3 regions of the Pantoea sp. Ae19-2 genome follow, and region 1 is predicted to be linked to each of the others. Evidence: predicted binding sites of a transcription regulator. Region 1 holds the regulator's gene; each other region holds the start of a gene.

Region 1 (8,041 bases):
CCTGTTTATGCACCTGCTCAGTTTGTACCGGTAAAAGGCAAGGGAAGCCGCGTCTGGGATCAACAGGGTAAAGAATATATCGACTTCTCTGGCGGCATTGCCGTGACCGCTCTGGGCCATTGCCACCCGGCGCTGGTTGAGACCCTGAAGAAACAGGGCGAAACCTTATGGCATACCAGCAATGTGTTTACCAATGAACCTGCGCTGCGTCTGGCCAGTAAACTGATCAACGCCACGTTTGCGGAGCGGGTCTTTTTTGCTAATTCGGGGGCAGAAGCCAATGAGGCCGCGTTTAAGTTGGCTCGCTACTATGCCTGTAAACGCCACAGCCCGTTCAAAAGCAAAATCATTGCCTTTCACAACGCCTTTCACGGCCGGACGCTGTTCACCGTAACGGTGGGCGGTCAGCCCAAGTACTCCGACGGTTTTGGCCCGAAACCCGCCGATATCGTTCATGTGCCGTTCAACGATCTGGACGCGGTTAAGGCGGTGATTGACGATCACACTTGCGCCATTGTGGTGGAGCCGATTCAGGGTGAAGGCGGTGTGATGCCTGCAACACCAGCGTTTATGCAGGGGTTACGTGAACTGTGCGACAAACACCAGGCGCTGCTGGTACTGGATGAGGTGCAAAGCGGCATGGGGCGCAGCGGTAAGTTGTTTGCCTATGAGCACTACGGCGTGACGCCCGATATTCTGACCTCGGCGAAGGCGCTGGGCGGCGGTTTTCCTGTAAGCGCCATGCTGACCACCAATGAGGTAGCCTCAACCATGGCGCCTGGCGTGCATGGCACGACTTATGGCGGCAATCCGCTGGCATGCGCGATCGCAGAAACCGCGTTAGATATTATCAATACGCCAGCTGTACTGAATGGGGTAGAAATCCGCCGCCAGCAGTTTGTTGAGGCGCTCAAGGCTATTGATGCGCGTCACGACCTGTTCAGTGATATCCGTGGTAAAGGCCTGCTGATTGGTGCAGCCCTGAAGCCGCAGTATGCGGGCAAGGCGCGCGATATTCTGAATGCGTCAGCTGCGGAAGGCGTCATGGTGCTGGTGGCCGGAACAGATGTGATGCGCTTCGCACCGTCGCTGATTATCGAGCCTGCCGATATCGAAGAGGGCATGGCTCGCTTTGCCCGTGCGGTAGAGAAAGTGCTGTCTGCCTGAGTTATTTGCGGCGCAGACTGCGCAACAGCCAGCGGCCATGATGAGGCCGCTGGTTCCAGGCCAGAGAAGAGATCGTGTGCATGACTTTCAGATGCTCCAGGATGCGCCTGACGTGCTGCTCCAGTACCGTGACCGGCCCCTCATTTATATCTTCCACGCCCTGTAGCAGATCCGTCTGCGAACTTTCCCCATCATATTCCAGCCTTTGCTGACACCGTTGCAGGGCGATCTCGCACCATTGCAGGTAGTGCTCAGCCAGCGTGGGCGGCAGCATGGTATGTTCACGTGCCAGAATGGTCATGGCGTTAATGTGCTCCACGATAAACTGGCAGTGCGTGACCCATAAGCGCATATCCTGCAGGTAGCGTGAATTAAATCCCGGCTCCTGCATGGCCTGATTCAGGGAGTTGAATACGGCGTTATGCGCCTGGTTGACCTTAACCCGCTGGTAAGCCAGCGCATCGGGTGACTGCTCCGGGCCCAGCAACATTCGCAGGGCATCCTGACAGGCCTCCAGCGCATCATGGGCATTCTGGCGCAGCAGGGCACTTTGCCACTGCGGCCACAGCCATAACATGCCCCCAAAGGCGATCAGGCAGCCCATCAGCGTATCCAGCAGGCGGGGCAGTAAAAACTGTGCCCCGTTAAGGGAGAGCAGTTGCAGCGTATAAACGGCCGTAACCGTAAATCCCACTATTGACCAGCCGTAAAACTGGCGGGTAAAACGGTAGCTGATAAAGGTAATCACCAGCATGATGCTCAGCACCAGCGGTTCAGGCACATCCAGGCGTAGCGACGCCGCCGCGATAGCCAGTCCGGCAAAGGTTCCCAGGGCCCGGTGCTGAATACGTACGCGGGTTGCGCTGTAGTTGCTCTGGCTGACAAACATGATGGTCATCAAAATCCAGTAGGGCTTAGGAATCGAAAAGAACACGGCCAGGGCGCTGCCCAGCATCAGCATGACGGAAAAACGCCCGGCCGTTCGCAGTGCGGAAGACCGCAGCGACAGATAGCTCCGCAACGCGGGCAGCAGCGGTAAACGACGCTGGCGATCGGCCATCAGGTCGCGTTGATAAAGCGGCTTTTGGGTTCGAAGCACCCGGGCGATACGGCTGAAATGATAGAGACAGAAGTTACCCACCGGATTGTCCGGATGCTGAAGGGCGATTTTCTCCAGCGCACCCAACTGCTTGTCCATATCGAAACGACCAGAGAGTTGGTGATACAGAATATCGTCGGCCAGCGCGCGCAGCCGGGCTGAAATCGTTCTGGCGTTCCAGCGGATGACGGCTTCAGCATGGCTTTGCTCGACCAGCTTCTGGACCTCTTCCGGCTGATGCAGGCTGACGGAGATATGCTCCTGCAGATCCAGTGCTACCTGAAACGCCCGGGTCAGGCGTTTGTGGCTGTGATCGCGACTCGCAGACAGCATATGCATTTGCTGATAGCAGGTGTTGATCAGATCGATCGCTTTTTGCTGACGCGCCAGCAGGGGCGGCAGGGCTTTTTCCGGATCGGTCAGCTGCGTCAATAAGCTGTACTTGGCGTCACAGTAATTTGCCAGCTCACGGTAGATCAGGCTCAGGCTTTCGCGCATCGGCTGCTCTTTCCACAGCCAGAACCAAAACCAGTTGAACAGGCCATACCAGAGCGTTCCACCGATATAGAGCAGGGGCGGAACGTAAATGGGCATACGGCCAATCAGGCTGAGGGTAAAAATTGACGCGATTAACGTGCCGGGCAGCAGTCGGGCGTGCAGCGGACTGATCTCTCCGGTGACGCCAAGCAGCAAAGGCAGGGCAAACAGGATGAGCGGCAGCGGCACGTCTTTAAGCAGCAGCCACTGCATCAGTAAACTGCCAAGGGCAAACAGGCTGCCGCCGATGATCAGGCGTTTAAAGAAGCGTTTGTGGGGCGTGTCCAGACCGGCAATGTTGCAGCAGGCGGGAACCAATGAGAACAGCAATCCTTTTTGCAGATCGCCGAACAGCCAGCCGAGCGCTACGGGAAGGCACAACACCAGCGTCTGGCGCAGCGCATAGTTAACTTCGGGGTGATAGATTATTCTTCGCCACATCGGCTCAACACAAGACATTCACGGCATAATGTCGCCATCACGCCGTGAACAGTCAGGCTTAGCGTGTGCCGTAAACAACGATGGTTTTGCCGTGTGCGGAGATCAGGTTCTGATCTTCCAGCATCTTCAAAATACGGCCCACGGTTTCACGTGAACAACCAACGATTTGGCCAATTTCCTGACGAGTAATTTTAATTTGCATGCCGTCAGGATGCGTCATGGCATCTGGCTGTTTAGCCAGATTAAGCAACGTTTGTGCAATGCGTCCGGTCACATCCAGGAAAGCGAGATTTCCCACTTTTTCTGACGTCACCTGCAGACGGCGAGCCATCTGAGAAGAAAGACGCATCAAAATATCCGGGTTAACCTGGATGAGCTGACGGAATTTCTTGTAGGAAATCTCTGCCACTTCGCACGCAGTTTTCGCACGTACCCAGGCGCTGCGCTCCTGACCTTCTTCAAACAGGCCAAGCTCACCAATAAAATCGCCTTGATTCAGATAAGAAAGAATCATCTCTTTGCCTTCTTCATCCTTAATCAGTACCGCGACGGAACCTTTCACGATGTAGTAAAGCGTTTCGGCTTTTTCACCTTGGTGAATCAGCGTACTTTTGGATGGATACTTGTGAATATGGCAATGGGACAGGAACCATTCAAGTGTAGGGTCTGTTTGCGGTTTGCCGAGAACCATTCGCTATTATCCTCTATTGTAATCGTGCCCAAAATACAGGGCTCAGTTTCCCTGCCAGGCGATGAAAGCGTTAAGCGTGTTTCCATTCAGGAAATTATTCGGGCTGCATTTGCGCAGAGCGCATCATTCTTCCCGGCTTCGTCTTCGGATGACGAAAAATATTTTCAGCACTGTTTGTAGCACAGCTTTCGCCGACTGTCTTGTGTTGTCTCGCTTCAGCAATAAGGCTGATTTCTCCGGATTGCTGTTTACCAGGCAAAAGCGTACTCTGACGCAAAAACAGGGCATTCTGGGGGCCAGATTATGCAGGCAAGAGTCAAATGGGTTGAAGGGTTAACATTCCTCGGCGAGTCTTCGTCCGGACATCAGGTCTTAATGGACGGCAATTCCGGCGATAAAGCGCCCAGCCCTATGGAAATGGTGCTGATGGCGGCCGGCGGATGCAGCGCCATTGATGTGGTATCAATTTTGCAAAAAGGTCGCAACGATGTGGCTGATTGCGAAGTAAAACTCGAATCAGAACGCCGGGAAGAAGCGCCTCGCATCTTTACCCGCATCAACCTGCATTTTATCGTCAGTGGAAAAGCACTTTCAGATAAAGCCGTGGCGCGTGCGGTCGACCTTTCAGCTGAGAAGTATTGCTCGGTTGCCATTATGTTAGGCAAAGGGGTGGAAATTACCCACAGTTACGAAGTTATCGAGCTGTAATTATTCAGAGGCCAGCGCGGCCTCTGATTTTATTCAATGCGTTTGCCTTCCATGAGCCGTTTTACCAGCGGTGCCATAATTAATTCCATCGCCAGCCCCATTTTCCCGCCAGGTACAACCAGCGTGTTGATATTGGAAATAAACGATCCCTGCAGCATGGCCAGTAGGTAGGGAAAATCAATATCTTCCAGCCCCTGAAAGTGGATGACGACAAAACTTTCATCCAGTGAAGGAATGGTGCGTGCCGCAAAGGGGTTAGAGGTGTCGACGGTTGGAACCCGCTGAAAGTTAATATGGGTGCGTGAGAACTGCGGCGTAATGAAATTGATGTAATCTTCCATTGAGCGCACCACCGAATCCATTACGGCTTCACGCGAATGACCGCGTTCACCGGTATCGCGTACCAGCTTCTGAATCCACTCCAGGTTAACGATGGGGACGACGCCGACCAGTAAATCCACTTTTTCAGCGACGTTGTGCTGAGCCGTCACGACGCCGCCGTGCAGTCCTTCATAAAACAGCACGTCCGTATCCGGTGGCAGCGGCTGCCACGGGGTAAAGGTACCTGGTACCTGATTCCAGGGCACCGCTTCGTCGTAGGTATGCAGGTATTTACGTGACTGGCCCTTGCCCTGATCACCGTATTCAACAAAGGTCTGCTCCAGCAGACCGAAATCATTCGCCTCCGGGCCAAAGTAGCTGATATGGCGACCCAGATCGCGCGCCTTACGGATAGCCATATCCATTTCAGGCCGGGTAAATCGGTGGAAACTGTCCCCTTCCAGCTCGGCCGCGTGCAAATTGAGTTGCTGAAAAATTTTACGGAATGCGAGGCTGGTGGTAGTGGTTCCGGCACCGCTGGAACCTGTTACCGCGATAATCGGATGACGTGCCGACATAGTGAAACTCCCTGTGAAATCAGGCGATGAGCATTGTTAGCACGATTTTTCGTTCTGTGCATCAGCCACGGAACTCACTTTTGCGCATGATGTTGACCGATTCATGAAGCTCAGACCAGACCAGCACGACTTCACCTTGCTGCAGCTGGCGTCGCACATTGCCGACTTTTTCGGTCAGGCTGAGTTCCTGTTCGCCGTAGTCGGTACCTTCGCGCAGAACAAAGGCTTCAATAACGTTTTCAAGGGTTTCGGGAGAAACCTGTTGCCAGGGAATAATCACAGGGTTAGCTATCCAGATAAGGGGAAATCCACTGCGGCACGCGCTGTTCCAGCCACAATTCAGGCTGACGCAGGGTACCACTCACAAATCCAACATGACCACCGTGTGTTGTCAGCTGATAGGTAATAGTGGCAGATAACTGGTCATTTTGCGGGATCACCTCATCGCTCATAAAGGGGTCATCTTTTGCATGGATAATCAGCAACGGTTTTGTCACCGATCTCAGCAACGGCAGGGCGCTGGCACGGCGATAATAGTCCGTGGCGTCGGCAAAGCCATGCGCCCGGGCCGTGATGGCGTCGTCAAAATCACGCAGGCGACGCAGGGCATTCAGCTGACTGAGATTGACCGGTAAGGTGTCGGGCCATGCGTGCAGCTTGCGCCTGGCATTCTTTTTAAGCTGGCTCAGCAGGTAACGCTGATAAATTTGGGAAAACCCACGTTCCAGTCGGGCGCTACAGGGTTCAAGCATCAAGGGTGCCGAAACGATAACGCCGGCATCCAGCGCAACGTCACTGCCCTGTTGGCCCAGCAGGCAACCCAGCATATTCCCGCCCAGCGAAAACCCCACAGCTGCAGTAGGAACCTGTCCCCAGCGGGCCTTCAGCCAGGTCAGGAAAAAGCGTGCATCTTCCGTCTCGCCGGAGTGGTAAATCCGGTTTAGCCTGTTCGGCTCGCCGCTACAGCCGCGAAAATGCATCACTACGGCCAGCCAGCCACGTTGCCTGCAGACTTTCATCAGGCCATGGATGTAGGGACTGTGGAAGCTTCCTTCCAGACCATGAAACAGCACCACGCGTGGTTTATGCGCGGCAAACTGTGGATCTTCACTCCAGGCCAGATCGACAAAATCACCATCGGGTAAATCCAGCCGCTGCCAGTGAGGCGTTAACGCTAGAGTACGGCGGAACAGGCGCGGCAATATGGTTTGCACATGCGGATTGGTCAGGCCGCGCATGGGGCTGAACGCCGCGCCGTCCGGGCCCGAAAATTTCATGTTGTAAAGGCTTGTCTGTTCCATATCACACTGTTAGCTTCGATAAGTTTTCACATAATGGAGGGAGAACCCGGATTAATGGAACTCAGTCTTTTTTTATCAATGTTAGGGTTTCTCTGGGTCGCGGCGATTACACCCGGCCCTAATAATATGTTACTCACCGCCTCGGGCGCCAACTTTGGCTTTTTCCGTACCCTTCCGTTAATGGTCGGCATCATGATTGGTATGCAACTGATGCTACTGATGGTGGCGTTTGGCGTAGGGGGATTGATCCTGCTCTATCCCTCACTGCACCTTATCCTGAAAGTTGCCGGGAGCCTCTATCTTCTGTGGCTGGCATGGAAAATTGCGACCGCCGCATACGAAAAGCTGGAGACCGATGCGGCACCGGTCGCGCCCATGCCCTTCTGGCAGGGAGGATTGTTGCAGTTGATCAATCCCAAAGCCTGGTTAATGGCCTTGGGGGCGATAGCCAGCTTTAGCCTGGCCGGTGCCGGATATCGCCGCTCTGTCCTGTTAATCAGCGTAGGGATGGTGATGGTCAATCTGGTCGCGGGCATCATCTGGATGGGGTTTGGCGCGATGATTGGCCGTGTTTTACGCAGTCCGCGCGCGTGGAAGATATTTAACCTCAGTATGGGGCTGTTAACCGCAGCCTGCGTACTGCTCATCTGGCGCTGACGTTAACTGGAGGCGCGTTCCAGGCGCTTCCAGGGCAGCACCTCCCTGACAACCGGCGCATGGGGCTGACGGATTTTTTTCAGCAGCAACTGTACGCTGCGGGCGCCCAGCTCATTCATCGGTTGCTCTATGGTGGTCAAAGGCGGATTCAGGCTGCCGGTAAAGGGAATACCGTCAAACCCGACCACAGCCAAATCCTCGGGTACGCGCAAGCCTGCTTCCAGCGCCGCATGCACGACGCCGACCGCCAGTACATCGGACACGGCAAAGACCGCGTCTGGTCGCTCGGGCGAGTGCAACATCTCCCGTAAAGCCCGACTGCCTTCTTCACAGGAAATATCCGCAGTATAGACGACCTTAGACCAGCCCAAATCCGTTTGCTCAATGGCCTGGCGATAACCCTGCTCACGATACTGGGAATACAGATAACGCATGTCGCCGTTGACCAGTGCAATGCGTTGGCGGCCTCTGGCAGCAAGGTAATGTACGGTATCGCGCGCAGCCTCAAGATGATCGATGGAGACCGAGGATGCCGCAATCT
Region 2 (8,041 bases), 3.2 Mb from region 1:
TCAATGCAGGCGCTTACTCCTACAGTGTTTACCGTAACGCAGATCAAAGTTGGTATTTAACTTCGCAACAAGTGCGATCTATTAACACTGTTAACGATGGCAATACGTCGGGAAGCCCCGATAGCTCCTTTCAACCTGTTAGCGCAGTGACGCAATTCCCAAACTATCGCGATGCTGTTTGGGTATATGCCGCAATGCCTGCACTAACACTCGATTATGACCGCCTCGTGGCGGGTACAGCCGACTCTCGGTTTCATTATGCACCTTCCAGCAGAATATGGGGGCGACTGGCTGCCGGATATCTTCGTCAACCTAATAGCGGCAATCTTATCAAGGGCAACCAACCTGAGAGTAATAGTGCTTACAGCTTCGTACAAATCGGTGGAGATTTATGGCAACTCGATGGTGAAAATACATACTGGCGTGCAGGTATTTACGGCGCAACAGGCATTATGCGCAATGATGTTTGGCGCGATAGCGGAAATCATGCAGCAGGCACGGCGCGTGACACTATATATGCTGGCGGTGGATATATTTCAGGGCTAACGCATTCTGGCTTGCATATTGACGGACTACTTCAAACCAGTTATCACAGCTTGTCGACGTCCTCAAACGACGCTACCAGACTCTCAACTGCGGGGATTGGTTGGTTGAGCTCTGCTGAAATCGGGCAGGCATTTAATATAACCTCAAGACTGGCTATTGAGCCGCAAGTTCAGTATACGATACAGGGGCTCAGCATCAATCAAGGGCAGGACGAAGCTGCCTCCATCAACTGGCATAAGCCTTATCGACAATCAGTGCGTACGGGATTAAAAATTGGCTCAGTACGTGATAATGAAGCGAAGTTTGAATGGTGGTTAACACCTTCGTTGGTAGCGTCTTATGGAGGCCAGAGTGAGATGACAGCCTCAATACCGGAAGTAGACGATTCACAGACAACTTTTCGAAGTAAACTCACAGGTAGCAGCATTAACCTTAACACCGGCCTTGCAGCTCACATTCGAAATAATTTGACGCTGAACTTGCAAAGCGGATGGTCTGAATCACTTAATGGAGGAGAACCCAGTGGCTATTATGCTCTTGTAAATCTGGTCATTTCATTCCATTAGCAGCAAAGAACACCGGCGCGACTCTCCAGTGTTCTTTATATCTTAGATGCTTACTACTTTAGACGCTGTCAGAAATTTTAGAAAAAATGAACGTTAATACGTTTAATTTAATGTTGTTCTTAACACACGCCAGTAAAGATGCTTGAGCAAGTAGTCTTTATATAAGTATACCAGCTTTAGTTTCACGCACTTTTGGGGTGAAGGTCACAGTTTCAGGGATAAGATCACTTACATGCTGGCGGGTTCGACTTTACGCGGTTCTGGATCGTCCAGCCGGTTCCATCGCAGGTACGGCAAGAGTGTGGCGCACCTGCAAGTCATGATGCAGGGTTGCAACACAATACAAACCAGGACCGCCACATCAGGGCTTCTGTCCTTTGCTTCATCAGCTCTCTAAGGCAGAAAAAACATCGGTTTAAGCTCTGCACTTATCGGGCTGTTATCCGCATTAGACGGCATTAAATCTTTCATCGATGCCCACCAGCGCTGGCAAACCTCGGTTTGCGCCACCGCGAGCCAGCGGGCTTCTGATTCAATCTCAACGCTGGCGAACAGCTGGTTACGATCGGCATCCAGCCAGATAGCATAGTGATGGGCACCATGCGCTTTTAGCGTCTGTTCCAGTTCCGGCCAGATGGGTGAATGACGACGCAGGTATTCATCGTGGCAGTGAGCATGCACCTGCATGACAAAAGCTTTACGTAACATCGCTGCGCTCCGCATCCAGTGCTGCCTGCCAGGGTTTAACGTTAAAGCGTTCACCCAGCGCGATCAGCTGCGCGGTGGTGATGCTCTGACGAATACCGCCCATAGATAGGGCTTTTACGACAACCTCCGATGATTTTTCAGCGGTGTCGATCAGGCCAAAGGTCTCATCAAGATTAGGACCCGCGCCAAAGATGCCGTGGAAGGGCCACATGACCAGGCTGTGGATCGCCATCTCATCAGCCGTAGCCTGGCCGATACCGTCAGTGCCCGGCACCATCCATGGCAAAATGCCCACCCCGTCCGGGAACACCACCAGACACTCTGTGCTGCCTTCCCAAAGCAGGCGCGTGAAGCGTGCCGAATCCAGATTTACAACGTAGCTCAGCGCCATAAAGTGAGTAGCATGGCAGTGCATAATCACCCGATCGCTTCCATGAGTCACCTGCTTGCGTACGCTGTGCGACTGGAAATGCGCCGCCAGTTCAGAGGTCGGCAGCCCACCGTTGCTTAATCCCCAGTGAATTTTATACGACAACCCCTGGTCATCCACCTGCAGCAGCACCAGACTGTCTGCCGGGTCGAGCTGCACGTTACGAAAAAACTTGCCAGACCCGGTCACTAAAAACCAGTCGTTAGCTAACGCCGGTGCCGGTTTACTCAGTTCAATGCAGCGCGGTTCGGCATAAAAGTCGCTGGCGAAGTCCTGCACTTCTTCGGGAAGCAGGCGCAGGCTAACGTTACCGCCGTTACGCTCATCCCAGCCTTTCAACCACATATCGCTGGTGGCTTTTACCATCCCCTGTACGAACCAGGATGTCAGAATGTTTTGCATGGTTTATCCCTTAGCGTTGACGCAAAGTATGTTGTTCGTAATGATGGACGTCGCTCAGCCAGCTGGCATCGGCAGGAACGTCATGGCGCAGGCACCATGCTTCCCACACCGCCTGCCACGGCAGCGACTTTTGCTCTTCCAGCAGGGCCAACCGTGCGGTGAAATCCCCTTCACTCTCCAGCCTACGCAGCCGATCGCTGGGCTCCAGCAGCGCCCGCAGCAACGCTTTTTTGGCGTTACGCGTACCAATGACCCAGGCGGCAATGCGGTTGATTGAGGCATCAAAAAAGTCGAGACCGATATGCACCTTGTCGAAGAGTTTCTGGCGGGCGATCTCATGGGCAATCGCCTGGGTTTCATCATCGAGCAGCACCACATGATCGCTGTCCCAACGCACCGGACGGCTCACATGCAGCAGCAGGCGCGGCACGTACAGCATCGCGGTAGAGATTTTGTCGGAGATCACTTCAGTCGGGTGGAAATGCCCGGCGTCCAGCGTCAACGCAATCTGCCGGCTGCTGGCGTAGCCAAGGCAGAATTCGTTGGAACCCACGGTGTAGCTTTCCGCACCAATCCCGAATAGTTTGCTTTCCACAGCATCAATATGGTGTTGCGGGTTGAGTTGCTCACTGATGATCGCGTCAAGCGCGCTGGCAAGGCGCTGGCGCGGCGCAAAGCGGTCGATGGTGAGATCTTTCATGCCATCCGGCACCCAAATGTTCATCACGGAAGGCGTACCGAGCTGTTCACCAAAGTAAGCCGAAATATGGCGACTGGCTTTACAGTGGTCGATCCAAAACTGGCGAATACCTGAATCGGCGTGCGACAGCGTAAAGCCATCGGCACTCTTTGCATGTGAAAAGCAGGTGGGATTGAAATCCAGCCCCAGCCTGTTGCTTTTTGCCCACGCTACCCAGTTGCTGAAGTGTTTCGGCTCGATGGCATCGCGCTCAACGGGTTGGCTGCTTTCAAGATAGATCGCGTGCAGATTAAGGCGCATTGCGCCCGGGATTAGCGATATGGCTTTTTCAATGTCGGCGCGCAATTCGTCGGCGTTGCGTGCCCGTCCCGGATAGTTGCCGGTGGCCTGAATACCGCCGGTGAGTTGCCCGTTGGGATTTTCAAAACCGCGCACGTCATCACCCTGCCAACAGTGCATCGAGACCGGGATCTCATCCAGTTGCGCCATCACAAGGTCCACATCAACGCCATTCTCAGCATAACGTTGTTTCGCCAGGTCAAAGGCCTGTTCAATCAGCTTTGTCATATGCAAGTTCCTTAGCAGGTTGGAGCAGCGCGGTGAAGCGCGCCTGATGGGCCGCAAACGCGCTGTTGTCGAGCGGTTCAAAGATGTCTGACGGGAAATTACGGCTGATGCAGCGGCGCAAATCCGCGACGTCACGCAGTTCACCTAGCGCGATGAGCTGGCAACCCACATTTCCCAGCGTGGAGGCTTCTACCGGACCGGCAATCACCGGCAGTTGACAGGCATCGGCACACAGCTGGTTGAGTAAAGGATTCTGGCTGCCGCCGCCCACGATATGCAGCTGCCGTAGCGGTGTGCCGCGTAGCTGGCCGAGTTCCAGCATTGTCTGGCGATATGAAAGCGCCAGACTGTCAAAGAGGGTGCGTGCCAGTGCGGCCGCAGTGTGCGGTATCGGCATCGCCTGTTCAGCACAGGCATGTTGGATTGCCTGCACCATGTTGTCTGGGTTAATAAAGCGAGGGTGGTTAGGATCAATGAGCGAGCGGCAGGCTGGCTGCTTTGCGGCATCCGCAATAAGCAGGGGCAAGTCGCGGATGTTCAGTTCGCTACAGACGCGCTGTAAAAGCCATAGCCCCATAATGTTTTTCAGCACCCGGTAACCTTCCGCGCCGCCTTCATTGGTTATGTTGGCCTGTAAAGCAGTCGCATTCACATAGGGTTGGAGACTTTCAATCCCCATTAGCGACCAGGTACCTGAACTGAGATAGGCTGCATCGTCGTGCATCAGTGGCGTGGCCAGCACCGCGCTGGCCGTATCGTGCGTGGCTACGGCAATCACCGGGATCCGCTTGCCGCTGGCGCTGGCCCAGTAACCCACGTTATTGCCCGGTGCATGCGGTGTGCCGAACCAGGCGGAGTCGACGCCAGCCCAGTCCAGCAAGTCACGATCCCACTCACCACTTTGAATATTCAGTAACTGCGTGGTGGTGGCGTTGGTGTATTCCCAGTTCATTTTGCCGGTGAGGCGATAGTGCAGATAGTCTGGAATCATCAGCGCATATTTCACCCTCGCCTGCCAGTCCGGCTGCTGCAGATGTAGCGCGCGCAGCTGATATAGGGTGTTAAATGGCAGAAACTGAATGCCGGTGCGCTGGTATATCGCCTGCTGGCCGAGATCGTCAATCGCCCGGGCCATCAGGCCCTCGGTGCGTTTGTCACGGTAGCTCACGGCTTCGCCAACGCGATGTCCGTCTGCGTCCAGCAGTACCAAATCAACGCCCCAGGTATCAATACCCATGCTGTCCGGCACGATGCCTTCATCATCCAGTTGCTGCAGTCCGGCGCGAATGTCCTGCTCCAGACGATCCAGATCCCAGCAGTCATAGCCGCTGCGCTGAACCCGCTGATTCGCGAAACGACGGACTTCACGCAGAGCGATTTTCTGGCTGTCCGACGTCCACTGCGCAAGCATGACGCGCCCGCTGGATGCGCCTAAATCAATGGCAACGATGTTACGCATATTCATGGCATGTTTTCCTGAAATGACATGGCTACAGAATAAAAAGCCTGCAGGCCTGCCACCTTAGGCGCAGTGCCAGCAGAGGATCTTCGCTGGCAGGTTTGCAAAGGTGTTCGTGAGATAGCTCACAGAACCGCGTGACGATAGAGTTGTGAGCTTTGCCGCATTTCTATCAATCACTTAGGCGATCTTAAATAATTCGCCATTTTCTTGCGCCGCCCCGTTCAAAATTCAAGGTGATGTCCGCAGCGCCTGCGTAGACTCAGTTGCAACATTGTTAACGGAGAGCAAGCCATGACCGTTCTGCATAGCGCGGATTTCTTTCCCGCCGGAAATTACGCCATTGCCATCGAGCCACGCGTGCCACAGCAGGCTTTTCCAGAGCATCACCATGATTTCCATGAAATTGTGCTGGTTGAACAGGGATCAGGTATTCATGTGTTTAATGGTCAGCCGCAGGCGTTGAGTGCCGGTTGCGTGTGCTTTGTACGCGACCACGATCGCCATCTGTATGAAAAAACCGACAACCTTTGCCTGACCAATGTGCTGTACCGAAGCCCGGGGGCGTTCCGCTTTCTTTCCGGGCTGCAGGCACTATTGCCGCGTGAAGAGGACGGCCGGTACGCGTCGCACTGGCGCATTAATCAAAAAGTGATGGGGCACGCTTTGCAGTTGGTGACACAGATGAAGCAGCAACCTCTGTGGTCACTCGAACGTCAGGCACATCAGGAGCAACTCTTTCTGCAAATGCTGGTGTTGCTACGTGAGGCCGCTCGCAATGACAACGCGCAGGACCAGGAAGCCAGACTGCACCGATTGCTTGACTGGCTGAATGAGCATTACAGTGAAGAGATCGTATGGGAGGCGCTGGCCGACAGCTTTTCACTGTCGCTGCGTACGCTGCACCGCCAGATGAAGCAGCAGACAGGCAGTACGCCACAGCGTTATTTGAATCGGCTGCGTTTATTGCAGGCGCGTCATCTGCTACGCCACAGCGATATGCGTATAACGGACATCGCCTATCAGTGTGGATTTGGTGACAGCAACCACTTCTCCACGCTGTTCCGGCGTGAATTTGGCTACGCGCCCCGCATGGAGCGTCAACAGATGTGGTAACTGGAGCTTTTAATATGTCGCTAATTCTGTCGCGCGAGGACTACTTTCCTGCCAGAAACCTGCCCATCGCAGTGGCCGAACGTATGCCACAACCCTCTTTCCCGCCTCATCAACACAGGTTTAGCGAGATTGTGATTGTCTGGCGCGGCAACGGGCTGCACATCCTCAACGATCGCCCCTGGCTGATTACCTGCGGCGATGTGTTTTATATTCGCGACAGCGACTGCCATAGCTATGACAGCGTCCATGACCTGGCGCTCGACAACATTCTTTATTGCCGCGATCGCTTTCGGCTCGATCTTGACTGGAGCCAGCTTATACCGCCTCAGGAAGAGAATGCTCAGTCCGGTTGGCGATTAACCACCCAGGGTATGGCGCTGGCACGTGGCGTCATCAGCCAACTGGAGCGGGAAAGCCGCAAAAACGATCCCTTGTCCATTCAGCTTTCTGAAGCCTTGTTTTTACAGCTGGCGCTGATTCTGCGCCGCCACGGTTACGCGGCCGATCGTTCCTGGGCGCTACCGGAAGGCGAACAGCTTGATCTCCTGATGTCGTCGCTGCTGGCCGATATCAGCCGTCCGTTTGACCTCGCCCACTTTTGCGAGCAGCACCAACTCAGCGAGCGAGCGCTTAAACAGCTGTTTCGCCAGCAAACCGGCATGACAATTGGCCACTATTTGCGTCAGCTTCAACTCTGTCAGGCAAAATACTTACTACGCACCCAGGAAAGTTTAATCAGCGAGATTGCTTCACGCTGCGGCTTTGATGACAGTAACTATTTTTCGGTGGTGTTTACGCGTGAAACCGGCATGACGCCCAGTGCCTGGCGGCAACGTTTTGTACCGCAATGCGCCACGCTAACTGATAACGCAAAAGCCTGATACGCGTTAACGCATCAGGCTTTTATCTCTGCGGAGTCAGGCAGCCATGCCAAGCCCGACAATATTGGCAGCGATGATAATGACTATGCAGCCAATCGACAGGACGCTAACCGGACGACGCCCGACAGATTTCCACTCTTTCAGCATCAGTCCGACCAGACCACCACACAGCACATACAGACTCATGTGCAGCATCCAACTGACAAAGTCATATTGCGGTGGAATTTTGGCATGGCCCCATGCATAGAAAAAGAACTGCAGATACCACATGGTGCCGCCAAGAATAGCGAAAGCGATATTGGCAATTAACAGCGGTTTTGCCACGGAGAAGTCCCGGCGGAGGGAGAGCTCCGGCTTAACCGCCAGGCGGATAAAGCAGTACGCCAGGTTAATCAGCGCACCACCGCCCATAATCACCACATAGCTGGGTAGCGCCACGTACAGCGGATTAATACCCAGATTAGCTGCCGCAACATGCATCGGCTTTGCGGCATCCATAGCGAAGGACATGCCGGCCGAGAAAATACCGCAGATAACCGCCAGTACAAGCCCTTTCTTCAGATTGAATTCTTCGGCGTTAATGCCCAGCGCGCGCTCTTTCAGCAAACCGGCACGCGATACAATTGCCACGCCAATCAGCGCGACCAGAACGCCAAGCAGCGTCAT
Region 3 (8,041 bases), 4.2 Mb from region 1:
CCGTGTCCCCCTGATACCAGGGCTTTTTATGGACTTTCATTTTCCAGTCGCGGCTGGGTAGCAGGCCGCTGTACTCTTCGTTCAGGTCGATGCCTGTGGAGCGGCCGTAACCAAATTTGCTGAGCATGGTGTGAATGCGATCGATGCCCATCATAAAGGCCACCTGATAGAAGAAGGTATCTGCAGACTCTTCGATCGCTTTGGTGACATCGAGCGTGCCGTGGCCGCTTTTTTTCCAGTCACGGTAGCGACGGTCGGTGCCCGGCAGCGTCCATGTTGGGCCGCCAAAAAAGGTGGTTTGCGGCGTAATCACATGGGTTAACAGGGCAGACATCGCCATATAGGGTTTGACGGTGGAGGCCGGGGGATACAGGCCCTGGGTGACACGGTTAATCAGCGGCAGGTTTTTATCCTGCAGCAGCGTCTTGTAGGCTTTATAGCTAATGCCCTTCACAAAAGGGTTGGGATCGTAGCTGGGGCTGGAAACCATCGCCAGCACGGATCCGTCATGGGGATCTTCCACCAGCAATGCGGCACGCTGTCCGGCCAGCAGGCTTTCCGCATACTGTTGCAGATGCAGGTCCAGCGTCAGGGTGATGTTCTTGCCTGCTACCGGCGGCACTTCTTTCAGCACCCGGACAATGCGGCCATGGTTATCCACTTCCACTTCCTGATAGCCCGGCTTACCGTGCAGCAGGGATTCGTAATAGCCTTCAATCCCCTGCTTACCGATGTTGTGGTCAGCCGCGTAGTTTTCAGCAATGCCTTCGGCATTCAGCCGCTTATAGTCGTTATCATTGATTTTAGAGACGTAGCCGACAACATGCGCCAGATCGGCCCCATAGGGATATTCCCTGTCCTGATAGGTATCAATGCTGACGCCGGTAAACCGGAACTGGTTGACTGAAAAGCGCGCCACCTCTTCGTCGGTAAGTTCCTCTTTGAGGATAACCGGTTTGTAGCGGCTGTTCTGCCGGAGATCGTGCTGAAAACGCGCAATGTCGTCCGGTGTCAAATCGATAAGCGGCGTGAGCTGGCGCAGCACGTCCTTCATATCGTCCACTTTATACGGAGTGATAGTGATGTCGTACCAGGTCACATTGCGCACCAGCGGAATCCCGTTACGGTCGAAAATCAGCCCGCGCGTGGGCGCGATAGGGATCATTTTGATATCGTTTTGGTTTGAGCGCGTCTGGTAATAGCTGTGATCGCGTACCTGCAGGCGATACAGGTTTAAACCCAGGATGGTGAAGCAGATGCAGACCAGCACAAATGCCATAGCGGCACGGCGTACAAACAACTTCTCTTCAGCGTCGAAATTTCGAAAATTCATCAGGCAGGTATTTTCAGTCTGGCATGTTGTTATTTATTGTTCGGCTTCATGATAGTGGCATAAGCGGTCCTTGCCAGTAGCAAGATGCACAAGCCTGATGAAAAGTGTGTCATTTGATGAGAATGTTGCGAAATGAGCGGGAAGCGTAAAGCTTCTGACGCGCTCACCCGGCAACGTCGCGCTGCCGGATGAGCAAGAGCATCAATAAGCGTGGAGATTAATCGCCCAGCAGCACAGATTCCAGCGCAATCTTAATCATGTCATTAAAGGTTGTCTGGCGCTCTGCGGCAGTCGTCTGCTCATGGGTACGGATATGATCGGACACGGTGCAGATCGTCAGCGCTTTCGCCCCAAATTCAGCAGCCACGCCGTAAATGCCGGCGGCTTCCATTTCCACACCGAGAATGCCGTACTTCTCCATTACGTCAAACATCTGCGGATCGGGCGTGTAGAACAGGTCGGCAGAGAAGATATTCCCTACGCGCGCGTCAACACCCAGATTTTTGGCCGCATCGACAGCGTTGCGCACCATATCGAAATCCGCAATCGCGGCAAAATCGTGATCCTTGAAACGCATACGATTCACTTTGGAATCGGTCGATGCGCCCATGCCGATCACGATATCACGCAGTTTCACGTCGGGACGCACGGCACCACAGGAACCCACGCGGATGATTTTCTTCACGCCGAACTCGGTGATCAGCTCTTTGGCGTAAATGGAGCAGGAGGGAATGCCCATGCCGTGGCCCATGACGGAGATTTTGCGGCCTTTATAAGTGCCGGTATAGCCCAGCATGCCGCGCACGTTGTTCACCTCAACGGCATCTTCCAGAAAGGTTTCTGCAATGTGCTTCGCACGCAGCGGATCGCCCGGCATCAGTACGACGTCTGCGAAATCACCCATTTCTGCATTAATGTGAGGAGTTGCCATAATTCTCTATCCTTTTTAAAAATTTCGCTGTTTTTACAGCATGTTCTTGCCGTAGTCCATGGGGGACAGGTCAAAATAGTGCGCGATCGTCTGGCCGATATCGGCAAAGGTGTCGCGATAGCCCAGCGATCCCGGCTCAACCTTCGGTCCGTAAATCAGGATCGGAATATGCTCGCGTGTGTGTTCCGTGCCTTCCCAGCTCGGGTCACAGCCGTGGTCGGCGGTGAGGATCAAAATATCATCCTCTTTGACCAGTTCCATGAGCTCTGGCAAACGGCGGTCAAACAGCTCCAGGCCGCCCGCATAACCCGCAACGTCGCGGCGATGGCCCCAGGTGGAATCGAAGTCGACAAAGTTGGTGAACACAATCGCCTGATCCGGCGCAGTTTTCATTTCCTGAATGGTCGCATCAAACAGCGCGTCCAGACCGGTGGCTTTCACTTTTTTGGTAATGCCCTGCTCGGCATAGATATCGGCAATTTTACCAACAGAAATCACATGACCGCCCTTCTCGTCCACCAGCTTCTTCAGCATGGTCGGCGATGGCGGCTCAACGGCCAGATCGTGACGGTTGCCGGTGCGCTCGAAGCTGCCTGCTTTGTCGCCCACAAACGGCCGGGCAATCACGCGACCAATGTTGTAGCCGCCTTCGGTCAGCTCTTCGCGCGCAATTTCACAGAGTTCATACAGCCGCTCCAGCCCGAAGGTTTCTTCGTGGCAGGCGATCTGGAATACGGAGTCCGCCGAGGTGTAGAAAATCGGCTTGCCAGAGCGCATGTGCTCTTCGCCCAACTGGTCGAGGATCACCGTACCGGATGAGTGGCAGTTGCCGAGATAGCCGGGTAAACCGGCGCGTTCCACCAGTTTGTCCAGCAGCGCCTGCGGGAAGCTGTTCTGCTTATCGCTGAAGTATCCCCAGTCAAACAGAACGGGCACGCCGGCGATTTCCCAGTGGCCAGACGGCGTATCTTTGCCCGATGAAAGCTCACTGGCGTAAGCATAGGCACCCGTGATCTTCGCCTCAGGATCCAGCCCGGCAGGAAAACGACCAGTAGACAGCTCAGCCGCTTTGCCCAGGCCCAGCGCGGTCAGATTGGGTAAGTGTAGCGGCCCTTTACGGCCCTTATCCGCCTGACCGTTAAAGCAGGCTTCTGCGATATGACCTAACGTATCTGAACCTGCATCACCGAATTTATCGGCATCTTTGCTGGCGCCGATTCCAAACGAATCCAGCACCATAATAAAAGCACGTTTCATGCCAGTCTCCTGCGCCAAAAGCGCGCGACAAGTCAAAAAAAAGCGATCAGATCAGTATACCTGAATCCGGGACGGTATAAAGGGGTTCCCTGCGTCAGCCTGCCTCAGTGACGCGGCGATACACGACAGGCGTGGCTGCCGGGGCGCGTTCACCCAGGGTAATCGCGGCTTTTACGGCGGCAGCGGCCTGTTGCCAGTGCGCTTCGCTGCTGGCATGGATGACCGCCAGCGGACGTGAAGCATCCACCTGCTCGCCCAGGGTGATCATGTCGCTCAGGCCCACGCTGTAATCGATGGCATCACTGGCGCGCTGGCGTCCACCGCCCATCGCCACCACCGCCATGCCCAGCGCGCGGGTATCCATATGCGTAACACAGCCTGCCCGGTCGGCATAAACCGCTTTGCTCATCGTTGGCGCAGGTAAATAGCTGTCGTAGCGCTCAACAAAATCGGTCGGGCCCTTCTGCGCCGCCACCATGCGGGCAAACACCTCTGCGGCCTTGCCGTTATCCAGCACCGTCATGAGTTTTTCGCGTGCCTCAGCCTCATTTTCCGCCAGTTTGCCGGAGATCAGCATTTCGCTGCACAGCGCCAGCGTCACTTCCAGCAGGCGCGGGTTACGCTGCGCACCGGTCAGGAAGCGCACTGCTTCGCGCACTTCCAGCGCGTTACCGGCCGTGGAGGCCAGCACCTGGTTCATATCCGTTAACAGCGCCGTGGTGCGACAGCCCGCGCCGTTGGCGACGCCAACAATGGCCTGCGCCAGATTTTCAGAGGCTTCATACGTGGGCATAAATGCCCCGGAGCCGACTTTGACATCCATCACCAGCGCATCCAGCCCTTCGGCCAGCTTTTTCGCCAGAATCGAGGCGGTGATCAGCGGAATCGAATCCACGGTGGCCGTGATGTCGCGCGTGGCGTAAAAGCGTTTGTCCGCCGGAGCCAGGGAGTTGGTTTGGCCAATAATTGCCACGCCAACCTGCTTTATGGTCTGGCGAAAGTGGTCATCACTGGGGAAAATGTCAAACCCGGGAATCGCTTCCAGCTTGTCCAGGGTGCCGCCGGTGTGCCCCAGCCCGCGACCTGAGATCATCGGGATATAGCCGCCACAGGCGGCCACCATCGGCCCCAGCATCAACGAGGTGACATCGCCGACGCCGCCGGTGGAGTGCTTATCGACCACCGGCCCGTTCAGATTCAGGGATTTCCAGTTCAGCACGGTGCCTGAGTCACGCATCGCCATCGTCAGGGCAACCCGCTCCGGCAGCGACATATCGTGAAAATAAATGGTCATTGCCAGCGCGGCAATTTGTCCTTCCGAAACGCTGTTATCACGCACGCCGTTAATGAAGAAACGAATCTCGTCTTCACTCAGCGCGTGGCCGTCACGTTTTTTTCGAATGATTTCTTGTGCAAGGTACAAAGTCGCCCCCTTACGTCAGGGAAAGAGGAGAAAAGGCGGCAAGATGCCGCCCGGAGATATCAGTAGCCTGACTGACGGGTATCGCTGCTGTGTCCAAGGGTGTTCAGCAGGTTTGCCAGCAGGCTGGAAGCGCCAAAACGGAAGTGCCGTGCGTCAGCCCAGTCGGCACCCAGCGTATCTTCAGCCAGTTGCAGATAGATGGCGGCATCTTCAGCGGTACGCACGCCGCCAGCCGGTTTAAAGCCAACCTGCGCTTTCACACCTTTATCGCGGATCACGCTCATCATGATCTGTGCCACTTCGGGCGTTGCATTCACGGGCACTTTACCGGTTGAGGTTTTGATAAAGTCCGCTCCGGCATCAATGGCAATTTCAGAGGCCTGACGGATCAGCGCTTCCTGCTTCAGCTCACCGGTTTCAATAATCACTTTCAGCAGTACATCCGCTTCCGCACAGGCTGTTTTACAGGCTTTAACCAGATCAAAGCCCACCTGAGTATTGCCAGCCATCAGCGCGCGATAAGGGAAAACCACGTCCACTTCGTCAGCACCGTAGGCGATAGCGGCACGGGTTTCAGCCAGTGCGATCTCGATGTCGTCATTGCCGTGGGGGAAGTTGGTGACGGTGGCGATACGCACGTCCGGCGTGCCCTGCTCACGCAGCGTTTTGCGAGCAATGGGAATAAAACGCGGATAAATGCAGATGGCGGCGGTATTGCCCACCGGGGATTTCGCCTGGTGACACAGTGCGATCACTTTCTCATCGGTGTCATCTTCATTCAGGGTGGTTAAATCCATCAGTTTCAGCGCGCGCAGGGCCTGCTGTTTGATATCAGTCATAACAATCTCCAGGACAAGGGGTGAGTTTTTATCCACCCGTATGTGATAATAATAACAATTCGGAGCCGGTGAATATGTGCCATTCGTCACATCGAAATATGAAACAACTGCAATATTTCAGATAAAAGTTGATTCAGTCAAGAAATCAGGCAAAGTGGAGCCCGTATAAGCCCGCGACGGGAATGTTATTATTATAACATTTTGTGAGAAGAAGGGTAAACGGGCGACATCAGGAAAGGCGAAAAAGTCTGTGGCTGTTGTGCCATAGCGCATCGGCAATGACCTCTGGCGCTTCTTCACGCAGCTCACACAGCACCTGCCACACCTGAAAAGCGCGCTCTGGTCGGTTGGGCTGGCCCTGAAAACCGTTCAGCGGCATATCGGGGGCATCCGTTTCCAGCAACAAGGATGAAAGCGGTAACTGTGCGATGGTCTGTCGGGTTTTACTGGCGCGCGGATAGGTAATGGTGCCGCCCACGCCAATCGCATAACCAAGTTTGATAAAAGCCTGGGCCTGCTGCAGGCTACCGGCAAAACCATGAACCACGCCACGGCGCGAGAGATCGTGACGGCGCAGATGCAGCGCCAGCTGATCGTGCGTTCGACGCGAGTGCAGGATCACTGGCAGATCGTAACGTTTAGCCAGCTTCAGCTGCGCATCCAGAAAATGTTTCTGCTTGCCGAACTGCGGATCGTCCCGATAAAGATCCAGGCCGATCTCACCTAACGCTACCAGCTTAGCGGGCGACTTTATCAACCGGGCTTCCAGCTCGCTAAGATGCGATTCCTGATGATGTTCAATAACAATCGGGTGCAGCCCCAGCGCAGCATAAAGGGCGGGATGCGCGTGAGCCAGCTGGCAGACCGTTGCAAAGCGTCCCGCGTCTACCGAGGGCACGATAATTTTTTCAACGCCGGACTGGGCGGCCCGGGCAAGACTTTCCTCCGCCTGTCCGACGAAGGGCGGAAAATCAAAGTGGCAATGGGTATCCACAAACCTCATGCCAGCGAGCCTTCATTCCAGGCGTCGTCATTGCCCGCCAGCGGCGTAACGATCGCCCCACTGTTGGGTTCATTCGCCACCGGCGCGGCAGGCGTAACGATATCCAGCCCCGTTTGCGGCTCGGCATCGCTCAGCCACTGGCCCAGCGTCGCCATAAAATAGCGGCCACAGCGGCGTCCCAGGTGGTAATCCTGGTTAAGCGAGGCGATCCGGCTGCCTAACGCGTTACTGGCCAGCACGCGCGGTGGGAAAATTTCAATGATGCGTAAATCCCCTGGCGGTGACTCGATAAACTGCTGCGTTTCCCGATAAGTCTGCTCATGATGATGCAGGATAGTGAGCATCGGCTGCAGCGCACCGCCGCTGAACCAGCGTTCCATACGCGTTATCCAGCGTGGCGTATCGAACATCTGAGAGGGCACGGTACGGATCACCACGATCGTATCTGCGCCACGTTTGGCCGCCTCACGCACGGGAATGGCATCACTGACGCCACCGTCCAGATAGCTGATGCCTTCCAGATCCACTCCCAGGCGATAAAAGCCCGGAATCGCACTGGAAGCTTTAATAATTTCCAGCCAGTTATCACTGGTGGGCGCAAAATAACTGGGCGCATAGTCATCACTGCGGCAGGCACACATATAGAATTCGCGCCCGCTGGAAAACAGGGTTTCGGCACTGCTCATCGCCAGGGGGAATTCGCTTCGGGTGATGTCGATTAACCAGTCGAGATCGATAAGATTGCCGCCGCGTAAGAAACGCAGCGGATCGAAAAACTGCTTGCTGGTCGTATAGCGGGTGATCACCCGGCGCGCGTAGCCCGGCTGCGCGCAGACAAAGGCAGACAGATTCTGTGCCCCGGCAGACGTGCCAATCAAAAGCTGGAAAGGGTTGAATTTAGCCCGCTGAAACTCATCTAATACGCCAGCGGTGAAGATGCCGCGTTGACCGCCACCCTCGCACACTAAGGCGATTTTCCTGGCTTTAAAAGGTGTGAGAGCAAGGGGTTCAATCGCCCCGAGCGTCACGGGAATACGTATACCCAATGTACCGACCTCAGATTGGGTTCCCGATAGGCAAATGTAGGGAATGCAGGGATTAGAATTGTGAAAGGATACTAGCACGGAGAACCAGCTACGTTGTCCATAAATTGTGCTATTGGCGTTGCGCCGTTTAACACATCGTTGCGAATATGAAGCATCCTTTGCCTCACAATAACATTCGCACAAATAACTGGTCTCCGTTTGATGCTGAC

What was found. The regulator CRP, encoded in region 1, controls carbon source genes, mostly activating them, when cyclic AMP is high. The targets are predictions, from matches to a motif close to ATGTGANNNNNNTCACAT.
Positions count from the first base shown of each region.
Region 2: a site for CRP is predicted at 5,528-5,545, ahead of rhaS (HTH-type transcriptional activator RhaS). Genes of this name have one in related genera too.
Region 3: a site for CRP is predicted at 5,858-5,875, ahead of deoC (deoxyribose-phosphate aldolase). Genes of this name have one in related genera too.

Region 1 covers NZ_JBCHWE010000001.1:4,298,464-4,306,504, forward strand. The annotation lists gene argD (bifunctional acetylornithine/succinyldiaminopimelate transaminase) at 1-1,167, shown strand, start outside; gene AAIE03_RS19735 (YccS/YhfK family putative transporter) at 1,169-3,244, opposite strand; gene crp (cAMP-activated global transcriptional regulator CRP) at 3,303-3,935, opposite strand; gene AAIE03_RS19745 (OsmC family protein) at 4,239-4,643, shown strand; gene AAIE03_RS19750 (phosphoribulokinase) at 4,673-5,542, opposite strand; gene AAIE03_RS19755 (YheU family protein) at 5,604-5,822, opposite strand; gene AAIE03_RS19760 (hydrolase) at 5,827-6,843, opposite strand; gene AAIE03_RS19765 (LysE family translocator) at 6,898-7,500, shown strand; gene AAIE03_RS19770 (LacI family DNA-binding transcriptional regulator) at 7,503-8,041, opposite strand, start outside.
Region 2 covers NZ_JBCHWE010000001.1:1,065,858-1,073,898, reverse strand. The annotation lists gene AAIE03_RS04980 (AIDA repeat-containing protein) at 1-1,112, shown strand, start outside; gene rhaM (L-rhamnose mutarotase) at 1,506-1,820, opposite strand; gene rhaD (rhamnulose-1-phosphate aldolase) at 1,810-2,652, opposite strand; gene AAIE03_RS04965 (L-rhamnose isomerase) at 2,663-3,919, opposite strand; gene rhaB (rhamnulokinase) at 3,903-5,384, opposite strand; gene rhaS (HTH-type transcriptional activator RhaS) at 5,673-6,494, shown strand; gene rhaR (HTH-type transcriptional activator RhaR) at 6,509-7,375, shown strand; gene rhaT (L-rhamnose/proton symporter RhaT) at 7,412-8,041, opposite strand, start outside.
Region 3 covers NZ_JBCHWE010000001.1:109,204-117,244, reverse strand. The annotation lists gene mrdA (penicillin-binding protein 2) at 1-1,333, opposite strand, end outside; gene deoD (purine-nucleoside phosphorylase) at 1,551-2,264, opposite strand; gene deoB (phosphopentomutase) at 2,298-3,521, opposite strand; gene deoA (thymidine phosphorylase) at 3,616-4,944, opposite strand; gene deoC (deoxyribose-phosphate aldolase) at 5,004-5,783, opposite strand; gene AAIE03_RS00510 (metal-dependent hydrolase) at 6,013-6,786, opposite strand; gene AAIE03_RS00505 (patatin-like phospholipase family protein) at 6,783-7,832, opposite strand.